2 regions of the Pseudoalteromonas sp. B160 genome follow, and region 2 is predicted to be linked to the other one. Evidence: predicted binding sites of a transcription regulator. Region 2 holds the regulator's gene; the other holds the start of a gene.
The links. Region 2 encodes ArgR, which controls arginine synthesis, uptake and breakdown. Its sites were predicted from a motif close to ANTGAATANNTATTCANT; they were not measured.
Positions count from the first base shown of each region.

Region 1 (11,976 bases), 1.8 Mb from region 2:
TCAAGAAGCATTTTTAGCGATTCTTAAAGTTGGTAAGTAAGTTTCTTAACCAAATTACGTAAGATAAAGGATTTAATGCATGGCAGGTTATTTTTCAATATTTTTAGTTTTGTTAACTCTAGGCTCAGGCTTAATTTGGTTAATTGACCATTTTATGTTTGCACCAAAAAGGCAGCAACGCTTAGATCTTGCGCAAAGCTCTGCTGGCGGCGAGCTTGATGAAGAAACTGCAGCATTAATTGCGCCAGAACCGACGATTACTGAAACGGCAAAATCAATTTTTCCGATGATTGCGGCTATTACGATTTTTAGATCGTTTATATTCGAGCCGTTTCAAATACCATCAGGTTCAATGATGCCGACACTATTAGTTGGCGATTTTATCTTAGTACAGAAATATTCGTATGGCGTGAAAGACCCTGTTTGGCGCACTCAATTAGTTGATGTTGCAGAGCCTGAACGTGGTGATATTGTGGTATTTAAATACCCATTAGACGAACGTATTGATTATATTAAACGTGCGATTGGTTTACCGGGTGATAAAATCGTTTACCGCGATAAGCGTTTATACATTCAGCCAAATTGCGAGCAAGGACAAACACAGCAAGGTGACTTATTGTGTAATGAATTTAATAAAATTGATATGGAGATCATTAATCGCGATGAATTTAAGCAAGGCTCTATGGATTTAGTCCGGTTAGATGAAAATTTGACTACGCTAAAACATAATATTTTAATTAACCCTGAAGCGCTGGAAATGAAAGGGCGTTACTATCAACAACCAGGTACACGTTCTGATGAATGGGTAGTGCCGGCTGATCATTATTTTATGATGGGTGATAACCGCGATAACAGCCAAGATAGTCGCGTATGGGGCTTTGTGCCAAAAGAAAACTTGGTGGGTAAAGCTGTCTTTATATGGATGAGTTTTGAATTTGAGAATGGCCCAGATGACATTTTACCAGGCTGGGTTCCAACTGGTGTTCGTTTTGAACGCCTAGGTAATATTCAGTAACAATGAAAAAAATGTAACAGAGTTATATAGCAAAATAGGGTATACCTTTATTGATCAAGTATTGCTTGAGCAGGCGATGACCCATCGCAGCCATAAAGGACAACACAATGAACGCTTAGAGTTTTTGGGCGATTCCATTTTAAGCTTTGTCATTGCCAATGCTTTATATAGTAAGTTCCCCAAAGCGCGTGAAGGCGATCTTAGCCGCATGCGTTCAACGCTTGTGCGTGGACAAACCTTAGCTGAATTTGGTTTAGAGTTTGGCCTAGGTGATTACTTACGCTTAGGGCGGGTGAACTTAAAAGTGGTGGTTTTAGACGTGAATCAACTTTAGCTGATGCGGTTGAAGCAATTATTGGTGCGGTATTTTTAGATGCTGGCATTGATGTTTGTGGAGACTTGATTTTGGCGTGGTACGAATCTCGCCTTGATGCCATTTCGCCAGGTTTAAACCAAAAAGATCCTAAAACATTACTACAAGAATACTTACAAGCCCGCAAATTACCTTTGCCAGGCTATACTGTAGTAGATACTAAAGGTCAGGCACACAATCAAACGTTCACGGTTGAATGTATTGTTGAAGGTATGGATAGCATCATCTCAGTTGGCAGTTCTCGTCGTAAAGCTGAACAAAAAGCCGCTGAAAAAGCGTTGAAGATACTTAAAAATGAATCTTGATACATTGATCCAACCGCACACGCGTGATTTAGATACTTTTTGTGGCATGGTCGCTATTGTTGGCCGCCCAAACGTTGGTAAATCTACCTTGCTTAATGAAATTATTGAGCAGAAAGTAAGTATTACCTCGCGTAAACCGCAAACCACACGCCACCGTATTATGGGTATTCATACTGTAGGTAAGCACCAAGCCGTGTATGTTGATACACCAGGCCTGCATGTTGAAGAAAAGCGTGCCATTAACCGTTTAATGAACCGTGCTGCTTCAAGTTCATTAGGTGATGTTGAGCTAGTTATTTTTGTTGTTGAAGGTACTCATTGGAATGCTGACGATGAAATGGTGCTTAACAAAGTAAAGCAAAATGGCAAACCAGTATTACTTGTGATGAACAAAATTGATCAAGTAAAAGACCGTGACCTTGTGCTACCGCATATGAAGTGGTTAGGCGAAAAGTTTGATTTTGTTGGCATTATGCCAGTATCTGCGACTCAAGGTAAAAATATCAACCTGATCAAAGATGAAGTAACTAAGCGTTTACCACCGTGTGAATTTTACTTCCCTGAAGATTACGTAACAGATCGTTCAATGCGCTTTATGGCAGCCGAAGTGATCCGTGAAAAGTTGATGCGCTTTATGGGTGAGGAGCTTCCTTACTCAGTTACCGTTGAAATTGAGCAGTTTAAATGGCAAGAAAATGGCATTTGGCATATCAATGGCTTGATTTTAGTTGAGCGTGAAACGCAAAAACGTATGGTTATTGGTAATAAAGGCGAAAAGCTTAAAGTGATTGGCCGCGAAGCCCGTAAAGATCTCGAAGAAATGCTTGATAATAAAGTGTTTTTAGAACTTTGGGTGAAGGTTAAATCAGGTTGGGCTGACGACGAGAGAGCACTTCGCAGTTTAGGCTATGGTGAAGATTAATAGCCTAAGCGATATTTATGGATAGCGACTTCTACACGGCATATTTATTACACCGACGTCCTTTTAGTGACTCACAAGTAATGCTTGATATGTTAGTAGAAGGCGTTGGCCAGTTGCGCATGCTGGCGCGAATTAGCGGTCGCCAAGCAACAAAATACAAAGCTCAGTTACAACCCTTCCAAGCTTTACTGGTAAATTATACCGGTAAACACGACCTGAAATATATCCAACGATTTGAACTACATGGCACGCAATCCACACTAGTTGGGGATCAGCTTTATTGTGGGTTTTATCTAAATGAACTAACCAACCGCATTGTACCAATTAATGAACCAATTGATCATGCCTATCAATTGTATAAAACTCACCTACAACAGCTTAACCAGCACCCTAACTTACAAGCTGTATTACGTTCTTATGAATTTCAATTATTAGAATTATTAGGCTATGGCGTTGACTTTAGTTTTGATGCCGCAGGCGATCCAATTTCGGCAGAGCAAACGTATAGTTACTTTGCTGAATACGGCTTTGTTGCCCAAGAAAATCAAGGCAGTGGCTTTTCTGGCGCGCAGTTAAATGCAATTGCAGCTCATGACTTTAGTGCGCCGGATGTGTTATATATGGCAAAACAATTAAGTCGTCATTTAATGAAGCCTTTATTAGGCAAAAAACCATTAAAAAGTCGCGAGCTGTTTATATCCAAATAGTTTGGGTATTCACCAACAATCTTAATACGGTATTTTTAACCGTTATTTTTACAGGTAAAAAAATGAAAGATATTCTTTTGGGTATAAACGTTGATCATATTGCTACCTTACGCCAAGCTCGGGGTACAAGTTACCCAGATCCAGCACATGCTGCGAGTGTTGCTGAGCATGCTGGCGCTGATGGGATCACTATTCATTTACGTGAAGACCGTCGTCACATTCAAGATCGTGACGTGTATGTGATGGCTAAAACAATCCAAACACGAATGAACCTTGAAATAGCGGTTACAGATGAAATGATTGATATTGCTTTAGATGTTAAGCCAGCTTATGTTTGCTTAGTACCAGAAAAACGCGAAGAGTTGACCACCGAAGGCGGTTTAGACGTTGTTGGTAATCTAGATAAGATTAAAGCCGCGACAGCAAAATTAACTGACGCCGGTATTAAAGTATCGTTATTTATCGATGCAGACAAAGCACAACTAGATGCAGCTAAAGCCTGTAATGCCCCTTATGTTGAAATTCATACTGGCGCTTATGCGGATGCGCAAACTGATACCGAGATACAAAAACAACTTGAGCATATTCATCAAGGTGTAAAGTATGCAGCAAGTTTGGGTTTGATAGTAAACGCCGGCCACGGTCTTCATTATCATAACGTGAAACCGATTGCTGCTATGAAAGAGATTTACGAACTAAACATTGGTCACGCAATTATAGCGCGTGCAGCCATAGATGGATTAGATAAAGCAGTACGTGACATGAAGCGACTAATGCTAGAAGCGAGAGCTTAATTTTAACTTCTCTTAAAATGCAAAAAACGACTCAAAAGAGTCGTTTTTTATTATTTGTATCTAACTGGATTAACAGTTAGTTTCTTTAGCGTTAACGCCTTCTTTTACTTCTTCACAGGCGTCTTCTACTTTGTTTTGTACGTCGGTTACAGCTTCATCGATGCGTTCACCGGCCTCTTCTGCATGATTGTCTTCACAACCCATGATAAAAAAACTAGCGAATAAAGCGATCACAGCAGTTTTAATAGTTGTCGATTTCATAATGTAATTCCTTGTAAAATTAATAAATGTGTTGTTATTTAAAATAAATTGTTATCACTTAGGGACATTGCCGCGCAACGCACCTGAAACGAGTGAAATAACTAACAATACAATAAAGATAAAAAAGATAATCTTAGCAATTCCTGCTGCGGCACCTGCGATACCACCAAAACCTAACACTGCAGCAATAAGCGCAATAACTAAAAATGTAATTGTCCAGCGTAACATTGTCGTCTCCTTGGTTTGTTAATTTGTTCAGAGTAAATAATGCCAGTTACATGCCATGTGTTTAAATCCTTTATTATCAATAGGATAGTGTTTATTTTATTTATTTTCATGAATTAGGTGGGAATTATTTACAGCTTTATCTGTAACTTATACTCGGCGTCCTGAAAAATAAATATTTCAGTATGATTTTTTGGTAAGACCAATTTCATGTTGAGTGCTTTTTCATTAATTTAACAGTTGTTGAGTAGTTCGGTTGGTAAGTTATTAAGGTGCAGATTAGATTTCACTTATAAGTTATAGCTATATTCAGTATTTTTATCATCTATATCCTATTAAATTATAGTAAAAAGCAGTGTGTTAACTTTGCTGAAGATATGTTAGCTTTATATTAATTGGTTTTACCAATTTACAAAGTGTTGGACTTGGTCTGTTTCTTTGATATGATTATTGCATAAATATTTAAATAAAGTGATTTTTTACCTATCTTTCGGGTGGGTAAGAATACTCAGGGGGGCAGAATGGATATAGGTCAATTACTTGCTACTGCAGCAAACTTAATGCTCACTGGGATGGTGGGAGTTTTCGTTTTTCTTTCGTTGTTGATTGCAGCAATTACCGCTATGTCTAAATTAGCGAGCCGCTTTGAACAGCCGGTTGTAATGCCAACGCGCACACCATCGATCAAAGCACCCGGTGTACCAAGTGAACACATCGCTGCGATAAGTGCTGCCATAGCTCAGTACAAAAATAAACAAAAACTATAAGGGATGACTTGTGGCTAAATTAAAATTAACAGAATTAGTACTTAGAGACGCGCATCAATCATTATTAGCAACGCGTATGCGTTTGGATGACATGCTACCGATTGCACAAAAATTAGATGATGCAGGTTACTGGTCGATCGAATCATGGGGTGGGGCTACTTTTGATTCATGCATTCGTTATTTGGGTGAAGATCCTTGGGAGCGTATTCGTGCTCTTAAAAAAGCTATGCCAAATACTAAACAGCAAATGTTATTACGTGGTCAAAACCTTTTAGGCTATCGTCATTATGCAGATGATGTTGTTGAAAAATTTGTAGAGCGAGCGCACAAAAATGGTGTTGATGTGTTTCGTATTTTTGATGCGATGAACGATGTTCGTAATCTTGAAACGGCTATTAAAGCTGCGATTAAAGTTGGCGCACATGCACAAGGTACAATTTCGTACACAGTAAGCCCGGTTCATACACTTGATATGTGGTTAACGCTTGCCAAGCAGCTTGAAGAGTTAGGCTGTCATTCAATTTGTATTAAAGATATGGCTGGTTTGCTTAAACCATACGATGCAGAAGAGTTAATCAAAGCGTTAAAAGAAACAGTCTCTATCCCAATTGCAATGCAGTGTCATGCCACAACAGGTTTAAGTACTGCTACTTACCAAAAAGCGATTGATGCAGGTATTGATATGCTTGATACCGCAATTTCATCAATGAGTATGACTTACGGACACAGCGCAACTGAAACGATTGTATCGATTGTTGAAGGTACTGAACGTGATACTGAGCTGGATTTAAATCAACTCGAAGAGATTGCTGCTTATTTCCGCGATGTTCGTAAAAAATATGCCGCGTTTGAAGGCAGCTTAAAAGGTGTTGATGGCCGTATTTTATTAGCGCAAGTGCCTGGTGGCATGTTAACTAATATGGAAAACCAGCTTAAAGAGCAAGGTGCTGCGGATAAATTGAATGAAGTATTACTTGAGATCCCACGTGTACGTGAAGACTTAGGTTATTTACCGTTAGTTACACCAACATCACAAATTGTTGGTACACAAGCAGTATTAAATGTATTGACGGGCGAGCGTTATAAAACTATCACCAAAGAAACTGCCGGAGTGCTAAAAGGTGAGTATGGCGTAACTCCTGCGCCGATGAATAAAGAATTACAAGAGCGCGTACTTAATGGCGCAGAAGTCATTACTTGCCGCCCAGCTGATTTATTGCAACCAGAACTAGAAATACTCCAAGCTGAGTTATTAAAAGAAGCAAAAGAGCAAGGCTTAAGCTTAGCGGATGAGCAGATTGATGACGTTTTAACGTATGCATTATTCCCACAAATTGGGTTGAAATTCATTAAAAATCGTAATAACCCAGATGCTTTCGAAGCTGTACCAAGTGCTGAATCTGCTAATAAAGAACAACCAGTTAGCAATAAAAAAAGTAACAGCAACACAGTAAAAGCAGAGCAGTACAGCGTAAAAGTAGATGGTAAAGTTTATGATGTAGTGGTTGCACAAGGCGGTGAGCTTAAAGAAGTAACACTTAAAGATAGTGAGCATATTCCACAATCGGCGTCAGTTGCTTCCGGCGAAACACTTAACGCTCCACTTGCTGGTAACATCTTTAAAATCAAGGTGAAAGCGGGTCAAACGGTAAATGAAGGCGATGTAGTGATCATCATGGAAGCGATGAAAATGGAAACTGAAATTCGTGCAACCCACACCGGTACTATTGCTGAAATTCTTGTTGCTGAAGGTGATTCAGTGGCAACGGGTGACGCTATGATAGCACTAGCTTAGGAGCTCAGAGGATGGAAGCATTATTAAACCTCTGGCAAGCAACAGGTATTGCTAATTTTACATTTCCTGCGCTTATTATGATCGCAGTAGGGTGTTTATTGTTGTATCTGGCAATTGCGCGCAACTTTGAGCCGTTATTATTATTACCAATTGGCTTTGGGGCAATATTAACAAATATCCCCGTAGCGGGCTTATCAGACCCTGGTGGTTTGCTGTATTACGTTTATCATATTGGGATTGATACCGGTGTATTCCCATTATTAATATTTATGGGTGTTGGTGCACTCACTGATTTTAGTGCCTTGATAGCTAATCCTCGTATGTTATTGCTAGGTGTTGCAGCTCAGTTTGGTATTTTTGCAACCTTGTTTGGCGCAATTTTACTAAACTATGTACCAGGTTTTGAGTTTTCTTTACAAGATGCGTCAGCAATTGCGATTATAGGTGGTGCAGATGGCCCGACGGCAATCTTCTTAGCCTCAAAACTTGCTCCTGATTTATTGGGTGCTATCGCCGTAGCTGCATACTCATATATGGCGTTGGTGCCAATTATTCAGCCGCCAATTATGCGGGCTTTAACCACACCAGAAGAACGTAAAATTCAAATGCCACAGTTACGCACCGTATCAAAAAAGGAAAAAATTATTTTTCCGTTAATGGTATTGAGTTTAACGATTTTGTTTTTACCTGCAGCAACGCCACTGGTAGGCATGTTCTGTTTAGGAAACTTGATGCGAGAGTCTGGTGTGGTTGACCGTTTAAGTAATAGTGCACAAAACGAGATCATAAATATCACCACTATTTTCCTTGGTTTAGCTGTAGGCTCTAAGCTTGCTGCAGATAAGTTTTTAACCGTAGAAACAATTGGTATTTTGGTACTCGGCGCCTTGGCTTTTGCAATTGGTACAGCTTCAGGTGTATTTATGGCAAAAGGTATGAACAAGTTCTCTAAATCACCAATCAATCCACTCATCGGCGCGGCTGGTGTATCAGCTGTGCCAATGGCTGCACGCGTAGTTAATAAAGTGGGTCTGGAGAATAATCCGCATAATTTCTTATTAATGCATGCAATGGGACCAAATGTTGCGGGAGTACTGGGTAGTGCTGTGGTTGCAGGTATCTTGTTAGCGCTGGTAGGTTAAATAAATCATTAAACTATACCCAGCGAGCTGAGTATGGTGAGGTAACTTTTACTTCCAACCGACTGCGCAGTATTTACTGCGCTTTTTTTGCGCTTAGGGTCTGTTGACCTTTCAGGGTTAAAATTTGCTCAAACTAGGGGCGATTTAATCACGGCGCGAGATTTGTAACCTAGTGGGCTAAGTAAAAATCGAGCAACAAAGAGTTAATCGCCCCTAGGCAGAACCCTTCGGGCAGCGCGTGTTTGGCATTTATGCCGCGTTATCTCCTATTTATGGGGAATAACCACACTACATAGGCTCTGCCTTGCCTAAAAACCAAACGCGCAGCTGCAAATTTAACCTCGAAAGATAAACAGACCCTAGGTATACTCGATAGATATTTTATTAAATAGGAATGGTATGAATATCTTCGTGATTTTAATTTCACTGTTTGTTGCATTAATCATTCTTGTGCCACTACTTGAAAAGTATCAGTCTAAAATGGGCCTAGATGGTGCGACTAAATATGCCAAATACATCTGGCCATTAGTGATGATTTCATTGGTTGTGCAATTGATTTATGTGTTGGTGAGATAGAGCGTAGCCGTCAGTTTTAAGATTCAGGGCAGCTAGAAGCAGTAAGTTGCCCAGCGTTAAAATTGCCTGCGTAGGTTGTGGTTGAACACCCCGAAACCCAACGAAAAATATCCTGCCAGTCTGCATCAATGCACAGCATTATCGGATGTCTTAAATGCAATAACTGACGATTCATGAACCATTATGTGTGAAGTCAAACTTTTAGCTTGTACTATTTAGCCTCAACAGGTTTAAAATCATCGATAGATATTTGGATACATATTCAGCATGAGAAATAAATCGCTTCTCCGTCCTTGTTGTCCTACTTATTCAATAAATTTCATTGCTGTTGCAAGTGAGTTTGCAGATGAAGTACTTAACATGTTTTTTGACTAATAAGTCATGTAATTCTTGGTTGTCTAGTTTCATACAGAATCATTGATGGGGGCACAATGACAAAGCCAGTCAAAACTAAACGTAGCAAAAGGGTTCCGTATGACAAACTTGTTAGGCATCTGCAAGGTTATTGACACGAATAGCTCCCATGTGAAGCCCGTATACAATTGAGAGTTTACTTTTGGTGTTATGAAAAAATATCATATAGGCAGTGTTATTTGGCTCACCATACTCTTCCTTGCTGCCGTAATATTCCAAAAACCAATTAAGCTTCTCCGCCTTTTCATTCTCACTGCTATTAAACTGATCTGTGAGATAGTTTATGTATGAAACCCTATCATTCGCAAAGCCTACGTGAATACGAGTTACGTCATTTTCAACAACAAATTCAAAATCTATGTCTTTTTTACTTGAATCTTCAATCCTTTCTACTGATGAGAAAGTCGATAGCTTTCTGAATACTTTATCAGGAGTTAAATCCAACTCTATGATTGGGAATTCGGGCTCAAACTTTACCTTTTTGAAGATGTTAAACATAGGGTTGCCTAATAATTTTATCTACGACATTTGTCGTTTTATAAACCGACAAATCTCCATATTACGATGTATTTATCTTAGTCATCAAATAAACAGCTGTATATAATTAGTAACTTCGTTTCACTTTTCTAAATGCAGCAATACACCCAAATGGTAGAGAGCAGTAACATTGGACAAAATTCAAGCTGCTATTGATGTATACAGTTAGTTGCTGATTAGTTTTGTTTTATTGTAAATTAACGCGTGACTATTTTATCGGGGTCAGAACACACAATCTTATGGCTTATGGCTTATGGCTTATGGCTACAGCTCCACAAAAAAACCGTTGCTATTGGCATAGCAACGGTTTTATATTTTCTGGCCGCTTTACTTAAGCGCTAACTGTAGCTCTCGGTTGCGCTCTAGCTGCGCTAAGAAGTTATCTGCTATTGGTTTAAACTTAGCAAGCTCGTCGCGAGGCAGAGGCTCTGACTTCGGTAACTTAACCGTTTTAGGGTTACGGTGAACGCCGTTAACTAAAAACTCGTAGTGTAAGTGCGCGCCTGTTACACGACCGGTGGAGCCGACAGTACCAATTTTTTGACCTTGCTTAACTTTTTGACCCGTTTTAACTAGTTTCTTGTTAAGGTGTAGGTATTTAGTGACGTACTGTGTGCCGTGACTAATAAATATATAGTTACCATTATACTTACTGTAACCAGCTTTAATTACTTTACCATTACCAGAGGCAACTACTGGCGTTCCAGTACGAGCTGCGTAGTCAATCCCACGGTGTGCTCTTACTTGTCCTGTTACAGGGTGTAAACGACGCGGATTAAAGCTTGAGCTAATATATTTAAAGTTAACTGGTGCACGTAAAAATGCTTTTTTCATACTACGCCCTTCAGGCGTGTAAAAAGTACCATCGCTGTGACGGATAGCCGCGTAACGTTGACCTTGGTTAATAAACTCAGCGGCAATAATTTTACCTGTGCCAATAAACTCGCCATCAACATAATGCGATTCATAGATTAAACCAAATTGATCGCCTTTACGGATATCATTGGCAAAATCCACATCCCAACCGAATATATCAGCAAAGTTCATTATTTGCCGTTCACTTAAACCAGCAGCAATACCTGAGGTCCAAAAGCTGTTAGTAATTTCTCCGCCTGTTGATTTAGTTAATGTTTCAATTTCTTTACTATCAATAGACGTATCGTAGTTACCTTCTTCATTTAATGTAACGAACAGGGTATCTGTTTTTGAAATCACATAACGTAACTGTGCCAAAGAACCATCTTCGGCGGTAGCAAAGCTTAATGTTTCACCAGGGTGAATTTTACTAAGTTTACGTGTTTCTGCATTGGTATTAAGCAGTTTATGAACGGTTTGCGCCGAGAATCCGGCGCGTTTGAAAATAAGTGCTAAATTGTCACCGTTTTTAACTTCGAAATCGATGAGATCGTATTCTGGGAGTTTTGCTGCATCTTCTTGCGAATTTAATTCAGTTAATTGCTCAACGTCATCAACTTTAATTTGTAATTCGTAGCGCTTGCCAATTTCTAACGCATCAGCGCTATTGTCTTTAGAGGCGGTGGCTTTTTCTGAAGGAATGAGTGTTAAAGCAGCAATAGCAGAAACCAAGCCTAAAATAAGCAATTTGTGTTTTTTGGGAGAGTGTGCACAACGCGAACCATAACGTGCCTTTTCCTGCTGTCAAGATAATTAATCACTAATATTGCAGGATATACTTAATAAAGCGTTAATACCAGTGTTTTGTAGATTTAAACTGGCGCGGATTTACGCTAGAATCACCAGACTGACTGAATTTTTTGGAGTAATACATAGTGGACTTACAAACCGCTCTAGCAGAGATAAAACGCGGTGCTGAAGAAATATTAATTGAAGACGAGTTAGTCGAAAAGCTAAAGTCTGGTAAAAAGCTAAAGATCAAAGCTGGTTTTGATCCAACTGCACCTGACTTACACTTAGGTCACACTGTGCTAATTAATAAAATGAAAACCTTCCAAGACTTAGGTCATGAAGTGATTTTCTTAATTGGTGATTTCACCGGTATGATTGGTGACCCAACGGGTAAAAATGTAACTCGTAAGCCACTAACCCGTGAAGATGTATTGGCAAATGCTGAAACATATAAAGAACAAGTATTTAAAATTCTTGATCCGGCTAAAACCACGGT
Region 1 covers NZ_JARLUX010000001.1:869,678-881,653, reverse strand. The annotation lists gene lepA (translation elongation factor 4) at 1-40, shown strand, start outside; gene lepB (signal peptidase I) at 80-1,015, shown strand; partial or broken gene rnc (ribonuclease III) at 1,005-1,693, shown strand; gene era (GTPase Era) at 1,683-2,615, shown strand; gene recO (DNA repair protein RecO) at 2,633-3,322, shown strand; gene pdxJ (pyridoxine 5'-phosphate synthase) at 3,385-4,116, shown strand; gene P4S61_RS04050 (hypothetical protein) at 4,186-4,377, opposite strand; gene P4S61_RS04045 (DUF1328 family protein) at 4,432-4,605, opposite strand; gene P4S61_RS04040 (OadG family protein) at 5,124-5,369, shown strand; gene oadA (sodium-extruding oxaloacetate decarboxylase subunit alpha) at 5,380-7,164, shown strand; gene P4S61_RS04030 (sodium ion-translocating decarboxylase subunit beta) at 7,176-8,306, shown strand; gene P4S61_RS04025 (hypothetical protein) at 8,706-8,882, shown strand; gene P4S61_RS04020 (hypothetical protein) at 9,369-9,794, opposite strand; partial or broken gene P4S61_RS04015 (peptidoglycan DD-metalloendopeptidase family protein) at 10,161-11,473, opposite strand; gene tyrS (tyrosine--tRNA ligase) at 11,624-11,976, shown strand, end outside.
Region 1: the regulator ArgR is predicted to act here: its motif matches at 5,052-5,069, upstream of P4S61_RS04040 (OadG family protein).

Region 2 (11,976 bases):
ATTATTTTTAAGGTATTCGCCTTTAACTGTTAATGCTTCGGTACGAAATTGCTCTTCTGAATAAGTCAGGTTTTGAAAAATATCCGCTTCAATTTCAAGTACTTTATCAAGATGTTGCTTTGAAAAGTTTAAGTGATAGTTAGTGTAATCATTGGTTGTATAAGCGCGATTATCAACCCCAGAATTTTTTAGAATATCAGAATACACATCTTGCGGATATTTTTCAGAGCCTTTAAACATCATGTGTTCAAAAAAGTGTGCAAAACCGGTTTTACCTGCTTCGACTTCATTACGAGAACCGACAGACACTGGAATTTGTAGTGATACCACATCAGGGTAATCAGTTTTCACCACCATAACGCGTAAACCGTTATCAAGCTCTTCTAATAAATAATCTTGTGAGAACACCCGATCATTACTACTGGCAACCGTTGACTGTTCAATCTCAACCTCTTTGACCATGTTTGAGACGCTGGTATTTGCACAGCCGCCCAGTGCAAGCGTTACCGCAAGGCTCGTTGCTAATAATTTAAATTTCATTGCTATCCCTTGTTAGTTGAATAAATTTCTTGTTTTTAGTCATCCGATTATGCAACAAAGCAAGTCAATATAAGACCCCTGAGGTAATAAATTATGTAAACAGTTGTGTATCAGAGAACTCTTCATTCAGAGCAACATGAATAAAACTCACCTTCGTTGAAAAAGTTTCACTAAAAAAATCTATCTAGACGTCTAAATGGCTGCTATATTATTTGTCATAGACACTAACTTAGCTGGAATGAGGATTATGGCTTTATCACTACAAGAGAAAATTGAAGACACCAATCAGGGTGTGTACTTAATTGGTACCACCCCACCACGTATTGGTACTGATAAAGCGCAGCTTGAAATTATCGCCCAAAAGCTCTTAGCTCGTTTGCATGAAATTGAATACGATGGCGTGATTATTTATGACATTCAAGATGAAAGTAGTCGCACTGAGATGCCTCGCCCTTTTCCGTTCAAGCAAACAGTAGATCCTCGAGAATACAGTAACTTACTACGTAATTTATCGCATCAAGAAGTGATCACTTATAAAAGTGTTGCACAGCGCGGTGTGGCCGAATTTAAACAGTGGTTAAGCGAAACTAAAAACCAGTTTAATTTAAAAAACCTAGTATTAGTCGGTAGTCCATCATCTGACGGGGATATTAAATTAAGCCTGCCTGATGCTTATAAAGTCTTAAGCGAACAGCCTCAAGACTTCTTTTTAGGAGGCGTTACCATTGCCGAGCGCCACGCAAGTAAACGTAATGAACATGAACGCTTACTTGAAAAAACCACGCAAGGCTGTAAATTTTTTATCTCACAAGCTGTGTATAACGCGCAAGCAACCGTGGATTTGATCACCAGTTATGCGCGCAGCTGTAAAGCTCAAGGTATCGAACCTAAACGTATTATTCTAACCTTTACACCCTGCGGCAGTGAAAAAACCTTAGAGTTTATGCAATGGTTAGGAATTTCCGTACCTGATGCAACTAAATGGCGGATGCTTGATTCGCAAAACCCACTGAGTGAATCTGTACGTATTTGCCGTGAAAACTTAGATTTAATACTAAGAAGTTGCGCGCATTTAGACGTGCCACTGGGGTTAAATATTGAAAGTTTAACCAACCGTAAAGAAGAAATTGATGCATCTATTAATCTTTACCGCTTATTAAAAGCGACGATGGAATTAAACTTAGCTGAAAAACAAATTGCGTAAGTATCCGTTTTTATAATTTATCACTCAAAGTAAGCATATCCGTTTGCTTATTTTGAGCTTGATAATAAATACTATACTATGCAATGAATTAATAAGTCACGACTGAGAACGATTATTTGCGTCTTCTGTTTGGTGTTTTTTGCCCTGTAATACGTTTTTTGTCGCGCTCTTTACGTGATTTATTGGTGTTTTTACGGTTGTCTTTTGGCTTTTTATTTGGATCAGGTTCATAGCCAGCTAACCACTGCGGCGTTAGACGAGTATCAAGCAACACTTCAATTTCTTCAAGTAACCACTGCTCGTCAAGGCTGACTAATGACATCGCTAAGCCTTGCTCGCCAGCGCGCCCTGTGCGGCCAATACGGTGGACATAATCTTCAGCTATATAAGGTAATTCAAAATTAATCACATACTTTAACGAGACTATGTCTAGACCTCGAGCTGCAACATCGGTTGCCACTAGCACACGAGTGGTACCTTCTTTAAAATCTTGCAGTGCTCTATCACGTGCACCTTGAGATTTATCACCATGAATTGACTGTGTTTTTAAGCCATCTTTACACATTTCTTTGGCGAGTTGATCGGCCATTTGCTTTGTGCGAGTAAAGATCAGTACTTGGCGCCAGTTTTTCATGCCAATCATGTGCGAGACAAGCTCACGTTTACGGTCTTCATCAACCGCGTAAATGATTTGCTCAACTTCTACAGCCGCAGAATTACGTTTATTGACTTCAACAAGTTTTGGATCTTTTAATAACTTTTTACTGAGCTCAAATACACTATCGTCAAAGGTCGCTGAAAATAGTAAGGTCTGACGATCACTGGGAACATGGCGCAATATACGTTTAATTTCGTCAATAAAGCCCATATCAAGCATGCGATCGGCTTCATCAAACACCAGTGAATCAACACTTGATAGCTTAATGCTGCCTTTGATTATATGATCAAGTAATCGCCCTGGCGTTGCCACTACAACTTGTGCATCTTTCATGGCTTTAATTTGCGGGCCAATACTGGCACCACCATAAGCGAGTGCACCTTTAATATCAGTACCTTGCGCGTATTTCTCAAAGCTAGCGAAGACTTGCTGAGCAAGCTCTCGAGTTGGTGTCAAAATAAGTACTCTAGCAGTACCCGGCTCATCTTTACTTGGTGTATTAAGTAATTTATGTAACAGAGGTAATACAAAAGCAGCTGTTTTACCTGTTCCTGTTTGTGCACTCCCCATAACATCATGACCAGCTAAAATCAGCGGAATAGTTTTTAGCTGTATCGCCGTAGGGGTATGATATTCATTTTGTTCAAGTGCATTAAGCAGTTCAGGATCGAGTTTTAACTCAGAGAAAGTAGTCGCAGACATAAGTTTAGCTTTGTGTAACAAATAATGGCGCTATTGTACGCCCAAAGCGAATAACAAAAAAGGCGCTTTGCGGCGCCTTTTTAAGCTTGCTAAATGTTCAAGCTGGTTTGAGGATTTCTTTACGTTGGTTATAGAACGTAATTAGATCATCCACCGTATCTTGGCAATATTGTTGAATACCTGATACCAACATGTGCTTTTCACCACAGCCGACTTTTACGCCATTTTCTAACAAGTTAAAACGCAAAGTGATTTTTCCACGCTTGCCTGTATATTCAAAACTCGGCTCTGCGTATTCTAACGTAGGTGCATGGATCTCTAATGTATCGAGATTAATCAACATTGACTCATAGATAACCATAGGGCGAGCAGGGTTGATCATGACATCTTGCTTGCCCATGAGTGGAATAATAACATGCGGAAAAGTTGTACCTGAAAACTCAACGTAATTTTTTATTAGACTATCTGTGAGTGTTTGGCACTGGCTAGTTTTACCTTCACGCTTAACCTTCAGCATGACTTTATCGCCACTGGTAATATCAAACTCATCTGCCCCCTCAGGGAAGTTGAGTTTGGTATTCTCATCAACCATGCCGGCAAAGGTAAATTCCATTTTTTCACTGATGCCATAACGACTTAATACCAATGAAAATAATAAATCTCCAGGCACACAAAAACGTTTTGCATCTTTATCATGAAGTGGATTGTAATCATCAGCAACGCACTTTGCGAAACGACACCCTTGTTCACGAGAAATAGAGACATAGTCAGCATGTTGCTGATAAAAAGGACTTAACATAGTTGTTCACTGCTTAAACTGCTTATAACCTGCCTATTCTACCAGATAAAATTACAATAGAGGTCGAATCTGTTAAACTTTTGTTTCAGATACAAAAAAGCCGCGATATCGCGGCTTTTTTAATGATTTATTATAACTTATAAACCAGCACGTTCTTTAATAGCTGGTATTAATGCAGAACCGCCATGACCATTTGCTTCGGCCCATGCTATGTCAGCTCCATCTTCTAAAGAGCTTTTAGATAAGTTTTTCACAATGTATTCACCAGTATCAACTGCATTACTGGCAACCGCATGGCGTAGCAAGTTAAGACCATTACATTGTACTGCATCATAAATATTACGAATTTTCACACGTGAGCTTTTTAATTTATCACGTAGACGGTTTTTATCATCCGCAGCTATGTATTCACAGATTGAAACAGCTAACTGATCATCCGCTTTAACTGGCGCGCTAAAAGCAACAGAACCAGAAATAACAGCTGCAGCAATAACGAGTGTTGATAATTTAATCATTTTATACCCTTGTGTAATACTTTATAACTACCTTAGTTGTTTAATATTGTATCAACCTATAAGCTTAACCGCAATAATGTTACTTAACTTTATCCAATGTGACGAATTTATAACCATAAATGTTTTTATCGTCAGGTTGATTATACAGCTCTTCTACAACTTGCCAGTTTGCTGATTGTTCATAATCAGGGAACTGAGTATCCCCTACAACATCAAGGTCAATAAACGTTAAATAAAGTGTATCGGCACTTTTTAAAAATTGTTGATATATATTCCCGCCACCAATCACCATTACCTCATCAGACTCACACAGCAATGAAATTGCGGCTTCAGGAGATGTTACTACATCAACCCCAACTGCAGTATAGTCTGTATTTCGGCTAATAACGATGTTGCGTCGACCAGGTAAAGGGCGACCAATTGACTCAAATGTTTTACGTCCCATGATCACGGGCTTATTCATTGTAACCGCTTTAAAATGCTGTAAATCAGCAGGTAAATGCCATGGCATATCATTATCTTGGCCAATCACTCTATTTTTAGCCATAGCTGCAATCATTGAAATTTTCACATTAAAACCCAATACTTTTTTATTATAAAAAGAAAAAGGAGCACCAGCTCCTTTTAAAATATTTTACTTTAGTCTAACGCTCATAGACAACTTCAACGTCATAATCGTCATCATCCCAACTATCCCAGTCGTCGTCATCATTCTTCTTAGTGGCATCTTTATGATAAGTATCCCATTTAAATTCAACTTCTTCATCTTCAACTGGTACAAACTTTTCTTTTGGCATGCTATCAAGTAGCGTCATGATGTTATGAATTAATGGCTGAGTATTTAGCTTATTAATTGCAGAAATATGATAAATATTTTCAGTCTCGCCTAACTCTTCAGCGATTTGCTCACATAGCTCCTGAGCTTCATCTTCAGGCAATAAGTCTATTTTATTAAAGACTAACCAACGTGGTTTTTCAGCCAGCTTCGGGCTGTACTGATGCAACTCATTGATGATCGCAAATGCATTATCTACTGGGTTTGAACCATCGGCAGGCATAACATCGATAATATGCAGTAATACACGGCAACGCTCTAAATGTTTCAAGAAGCGAATACCCAAGCCAGCGCCATCAGAGGCACCTTCAATTAACCCTGGAATATCTGCAATAACAAATGATTTATTTGCTTCTGGACGTACCACACCTAAATTTGGAATCAGCGTAGTAAATGGGTAATCAGCTACTTTTGGTTTCGCTGCCGATACACTACGAATAAAAGTAGACTTACCTGCATTTGGCAAACCTAATAAACCAACATCAGCTAATAATAATAGCTCTAGTTTAAGGTTACGTACTTCACCCGGTGTGCCTAATGTTTTTTGACGAGGCGCTCGGTTAGTACTTGATTTAAAACGCGCATTCCCCAAGCCGTGGAAACCGCCTTTTGCAACCAAAATTCTTTGACCATGTTGAGTTAAATCACCAAGACCTTCTTGGGTATCAACATCCATGATCCGAGTACCTACAGGCACCATCACATATAAGTCATCAGCCTTTTTACCGGTACAGTTACGACTGCGGCCATTAGTACCACGTTCAGCTCTATGAAAACGCTCAAACTGATAATCGATTAGGGTATTTAAGTTTTCATCAGCTTGTAGATAAACACTACCACCATCTCCACCGTCACCGCCGTCTGGTCCACCATCTGGGACATATTTTTCACGACGGAAAGATACGATGCCGCTGCCACCGTCTCCAGCTTCTGCGCGAATTTCTACTTCATCTACAAACTTCATGATTACTCACTTTAGGGATTGGCTTGTTAATTTCACTATTATATACCTAAGCCAAGCTGATTGCAGGCTTGGCTTAGGTATATATTTATTTTCAAAACAAAAAACCCCGCAAAGGCGGGGTTTTTTAAGAACCGATTCTGATTACTCAGATACGATGCTTACGTATTTACGGTTTAAAGGACCTTTTTGTTCAAACTGAACTTTACCATCTGCTTTTGCGAAGATAGTGTGGTCTTTACCGATACCTACGTTTGTGCCAGCATGGAATTTAGTTCCACGTTGACGAACAATGATGCTACCCGCTAGAACTGATTCGCCACCAAAACGCTTAACACCAAGGCGTTTGCTTTCTGAATCGCGACCGTTACGAGTACTACCAGCTGCTTTTTTATGTGCCATTTCTAAGTACCTCTAATTAAGCGCTAATGCCAGTGATTTTAACTTCTGTGAACCATTGACGATGGCCCATTTGCTTACGAGAATGCTTACGGCGTCTAAATTTAACAACCTTAATCTTCTCACCGCGACCATGTGAAACAACCTCAGCTGTTATTTTACCACCGTTTACGAACGGTACACCGATCTCGATTTTCTCACCATCAGCAACTAAAAGTACTGAATCAAATTCAACTGCTGCACCAGTCTCAACGTCTAATTTCTCAAGACGAATTGTTTGACCTTCAGTCACACGGTGCTGTTTACCACCACTTTGGAAAACCGCGTACATAATTAACTCCGTCTGTGCGCCCTCAAATCGACGCAACTAAAATATTATTCAATAGGGCGCGAAGTTTACGCTAATGTGCAAAAACTAGCAAGCCTGTTTTATTAATTAAATGAATAAAAAATAGCTGCATTGAAGGCGATTCAATATTTTCACCTATTTTATATTAAATTGGCATTATGCCAAGCCTTTTTAGCGTTTCATGACAAATAAATTACACCACGAACAAACACGCACTAAGAATAAAAAACAACCATGTTGAATTAACGTAAATTTTCTCAAATAAAAAAGTTATCTTTCCAAATTAAGGCTAAATTAAGCTGCTTAACCGTGTTTTTTCAGCGAATCGTCACAAACTGTCGAGCAAAGCTGTTTTTTGTTGTACAATCAGCCCCGTATACCCATTAAAATTGGCTCGGAGATCAATGGATATAAAAGCTATCCAGGCGTTAATCGAAAACGATATGAATGACGTCAATCAACTAATTTACGCGCAAATGCGCTCTGATGTAGCATTAGTCAATCAACTAGGCTTATATATAGTAAACAGCGGCGGCAAGCGTGTTCGCCCTATGTTGGCTATTTTAGCGGCTAAAGCACTTGGCTATGAAGGCAAAGATCATGTTACTTTAGCAACTATTGTTGAATTTATTCACACAGCTACATTACTGCATGATGATGTCGTTGATGAATCAAATTTACGCAGAGGAACACCGACAGCAAATGCTGAGTTTGGTAATGCAGCCAGCGTACTTGTTGGTGACTTTATCTACACCCGCTCATTTCAGCTGATGGTTGGTATTGGTAAAATGCAAGTTATGCAAATACTCGCTGATGCAACCAACGTGATTGCCGAAGGTGAAGTGCTGCAATTAATGAACTGTAACGACCCTGATACCACCGAAGATAGCTACATGCAGGTAATTTATTCTAAAACAGCTAAATTATTTGAAGCTGCAACAGGCCTTGCTGCGATTATTACCGAAAAAGACGACTCTACGCTGCAAGCGCTTAATCTTTATGGTATGCATTTAGGAACCGCTTTTCAATTGGTGGATGACGTACTTGATTACAATGCTGATGCTGAGCAGTTAGGTAAAAACATCGGTGATGATCTGGCCGAAGGCAAACCTACCCTGCCACTACTTTATGCTATGCGCCACGGTAATGCTGAGCAAGTACAGTTGATCCGTGATGCCATTGAGCACAGTAATGGTATGGACCACTTAGAAGCTATTCTAAGTGCCCTCAATGAAACCAAAGCACTTGAGTTTACGATGAATAAAGCCAACGAAGAAGCTGATAAAGCGATTGCGTGTTTATCTGTATTAGATGAATCACCGTATAAAGAAGCACTCGTTAGCTTGGCTCGTATTGCCGTTGATCGTAATCACTAATAAACACCTAATGTATAAAAATCCTTCGAGCATAAAAAAGCCTGCAAATGCAGGCTTTTTTGTATCAATCGACTTAGCAATTAAGCGTTGATGAAATCAACACCTTCTTGGATGTCTTTTTTCAGCGTATCAAGCATGTCGTTTTTAGCTTGCTCTTCAAATGCGCTTAGTTCACCGTAAGAAAGAATTTCTTCTACGCCGTTTTTACCTAAACGTACTGGGTGTGCAAAATATGCAGCATCGCCATTTTCAACAGCAACGTAAGCGTAATCTACAACGTCTTCACCTTGTAAGCCTTTAACTAAAGACATACAAAAACGTGCAGCAGCAGCGCCCATTGATAATGTTGCAGAACCACCGCCCGCTTTTGCATTTACTACTTCAAGTACCTGCATTTTGGATACGTGGAGTAAGTGCAGCAACTTCTTCATCAGTGAAAGTAACGCCTTCAACTTGAGATAGTAACGGAAGGATTGTTGTGCCTGAGTGACCACCAATTACTGGTACTTTCACAGTTGCAACGTCAACACCTTTAAGCTCAGCTACAAATGCTTCTGAACGGATCACATCAAGAGTGGTAATACCGAAAACACGTTTCGCGTCGTAAGTACCTGCTTTTTTGAATACTTCCGCAACAATTGGCACAGTGCCATTTACTGGGTTAGTGATAATACCCACTAATGCTTTTGGACAGTTAGCAACAATACCTTCTGCTAATGTTTTGATAATACCAGCATTAACATTAAATAAATCAGCGCGGTCCATACCAGGCTTACGTGGCATACCAGCAGGGATAAGAACGATATCACAACCAGTTAACGCTTGATCTAGTGCATCAACACCAAAGCCTGCAACTTTAACGTCAGTTGGGATATGAGAAAGATCAACAGCAACACCAGGAACAACTGGAGCAACATCATAAAGTGATAATTCAGAACCAGCTGGTAAGCCTGTTTTTAATAATAAAGACAACGCTTGGCCGATACCGCCAGCAGCACCTAATACAGCAACTTTCATTGGAATTCTCCGTAATTTGAGGTAGGAAATATTTGTGGCTCTAAAGATAATGAAATTAACGACTAAAGACAAATTTATCCTGCTTATTTCACATATAATTTAGACCATAGTTGTAAACTTGCTGGTTTACAGCACTAAAATCCATCGCAAAAGCAAACAACTACTGCATAAGTATGCAACATTGTGTACAATTAGCGCATCACTTATGAATAAGAACCTATAATATGCAACCACAAGATAAACAAGAAGCATTAGTAAAGGCCTTTAAGGCACTTTTAAAAGAAGAAAACTTTGGTTCACAAGGTGAGATTGTTGACGCCCTAAAAGAGCAAGGCTTTGATAATATTAGTCAAAGTAAGGTGTCGCGGATGTTAAGCAAGTTTGGCGCGGTACGCACTCGTAATGCCAAACAAGAAATGGTCTATTGTTTGCCTGCTGAAATGGGCGTACCTACAGCGAAAAGCCCATTACGTCAGTTAGTGATTGATATAATGCATAACGAAATGATGATCATTATTCGAACCAGCCCAGGAGCTGCACAATTAATTGCTCGACTATTAGATTCATTAGGTAAAGCAGATGGCGTACTAGGTACCATTGCTGGTGACGATACTATTTTTATCGCTCCAGCTAAAGTATCTGAAATTGATGTAACTCTTGAACGTGTGCGTATTTTATTTGATACGGTATAAATCTACCGATTCAAACTTTTTACAGCTGCTTTAAAAAGTTAATTGATGGGGCAAAAAACGCAGAACCCATATCGGCTTGAGTAAAATCAAGCCAATGATCGTAGCAATCGGCATCACCTAATCGACTTCGTAATACTTGCTCAAATGCATTTCCCTGTGCTGCATAACTAATCGCTAATATACCCTGTTCGTAAACGTCACCATAAGGCATGTTTTGATTTAATTGCAGTGGTTGCCCTTGCTCATCTTTTAACTCAGTGCGTACAGCATGACTATTCTCAGTCGCAGGCATAATCAAGGTATTATCTAAGCGAGTGCGTCCCATTATTTGCTCTTGCTCACTCAGAGGTAAATTTTGCCACACACTTAAGTCATGCTTATAGCGCTGTATATGTACGTAACTGCCTTGATCTTCAAAATGGTTGGGTTTATTGATTAACGCTGTGATGCGCTTTTGGCGACCATGAGGAGTGTCACCACCGAGTATAAAACCATTAAAATCGCGACCATCTAAAAATCGAAAGTTTCGCACTTGCTCAACCAATTCAACATCGGGGGCAAATAACTTAAGAATTTGCAAAGCAAATAAATGGTTTACATCTTCCCTATCGGAACGAATTTGGACAAATAAATCAAAAGGCTGAGCCCCCATAATATGATCATTATGAGGAATATTAGGAAAGCTCTGTAATTCACTAGGCAGAAATTCAGGCAGAATGTGCGGCCAATACTGTGCCCCCACTGCAACTAGGCTGGAGAGCATCGATTCAGAAAACTGATCTGAAAACTCATCTTGGATAGCGCTAACGTATTTTAACTTTTTGCGTAATGACTCATCGTGGCCATCAAATACATTAAAAAACAAATGTAAACCGTGCAAGTTTGCCTCAGCACAAATTCCAGATTGCGCTTGCGCCATGGTATTTCCTTAACTCAAAATCTCATACACGGCGTTTTTAATGAAATTAAAAATACTAAAGCACTTAATCTGCGAAAAAGTTAACCGTGTGTGGTGTTATTTTTATTGTCACCTGTTCATTTGCTAAAAATGAATGGCCCAACTGAGCAGCAACTTCAATTTCTTGTCCATCAACCATAACCTTATACACAAAATGCGAACCAACAAAACGACTGTTTAAAATAGTCACCGTATTTGCACTACAGCCTTGTGATTGAAAAGGTATTAACTCAAGATGGTGTGGGCGAACATAAAGTTTCCCAACTTGCTTAACATGACGATGCGTAACTAATGACTCAACACATCCGAAAGCAGTATGATATTCAGTTGCTGTTAATACTTCTGCATCTAAGTATATGCCCTGACCAAGAAATTCTGCAACTACCTTTGAGCTTGGAGCACTAAATAGCTGCTCAGACGTACCTTGTTGAGCAATTTTCCCACAGTGCATTACCGCTAATGTATCAGCAAACGCAAATGCCTCTTCTTTTGAATGAGTAACAAATACAGCTGATACTTGCTGGGTTTTAATAATACGACGAATATCTGCAATTAACTCAAACCGTACTTGCGTATCAATATTGGAAAACGGTTCATCTAATAACAATAAACTAGGTTTATAAGCCAGTGCCCTAGCAATTGCCACTCGCTGCTGCTGACCCCCAGATAACTGATGCGGGAAACGTTCTGCACAATTAATTAAATGCACTAACTCAAGCATTTCAGCAACGCGCTTTAACTTATCCGCTTTTGTCATATTGGTTAAGCCAAAGGCAATATTATCAGCCACAGTTAAATGTGGAAATAGCGCATAATCTTGAAACATCATGCCAATATTTCGATACTCTGGCGCTAAAAAAGTATGCTCATCACTGACTAACTTACTATCAATAAATACTTTTCCTTGCTTTGCTTCAATCAGCCCAGCAATAGCTTTTAATGTGGTGGTTTTTCCACAGCCACTAGCACCG
Region 2 covers NZ_JARLUX010000001.1:2,681,884-2,693,859, reverse strand. The annotation lists gene P4S61_RS12495 (M16 family metallopeptidase) at 1-540, opposite strand, end outside; gene P4S61_RS12490 (methylenetetrahydrofolate reductase) at 788-1,744, shown strand; gene P4S61_RS12485 (DEAD/DEAH box helicase) at 1,857-3,104, opposite strand; gene P4S61_RS12480 (DUF3581 domain-containing protein) at 3,202-3,903, opposite strand; gene P4S61_RS12475 (DUF3718 domain-containing protein) at 4,041-4,418, opposite strand; gene folA (type 3 dihydrofolate reductase) at 4,498-4,989, opposite strand; gene cgtA (Obg family GTPase CgtA) at 5,063-6,217, opposite strand; gene rpmA (50S ribosomal protein L27) at 6,359-6,616, opposite strand; gene rplU (50S ribosomal protein L21) at 6,633-6,944, opposite strand; gene ispB (octaprenyl diphosphate synthase) at 7,367-8,338, shown strand; partial or broken gene mdh (malate dehydrogenase) at 8,419-9,355, opposite strand; gene argR (transcriptional regulator ArgR) at 9,580-10,047, shown strand; gene P4S61_RS12435 (Dyp-type peroxidase) at 10,067-10,966, opposite strand; gene P4S61_RS12430 (ABC transporter ATP-binding protein) at 11,031-11,976, opposite strand, start outside.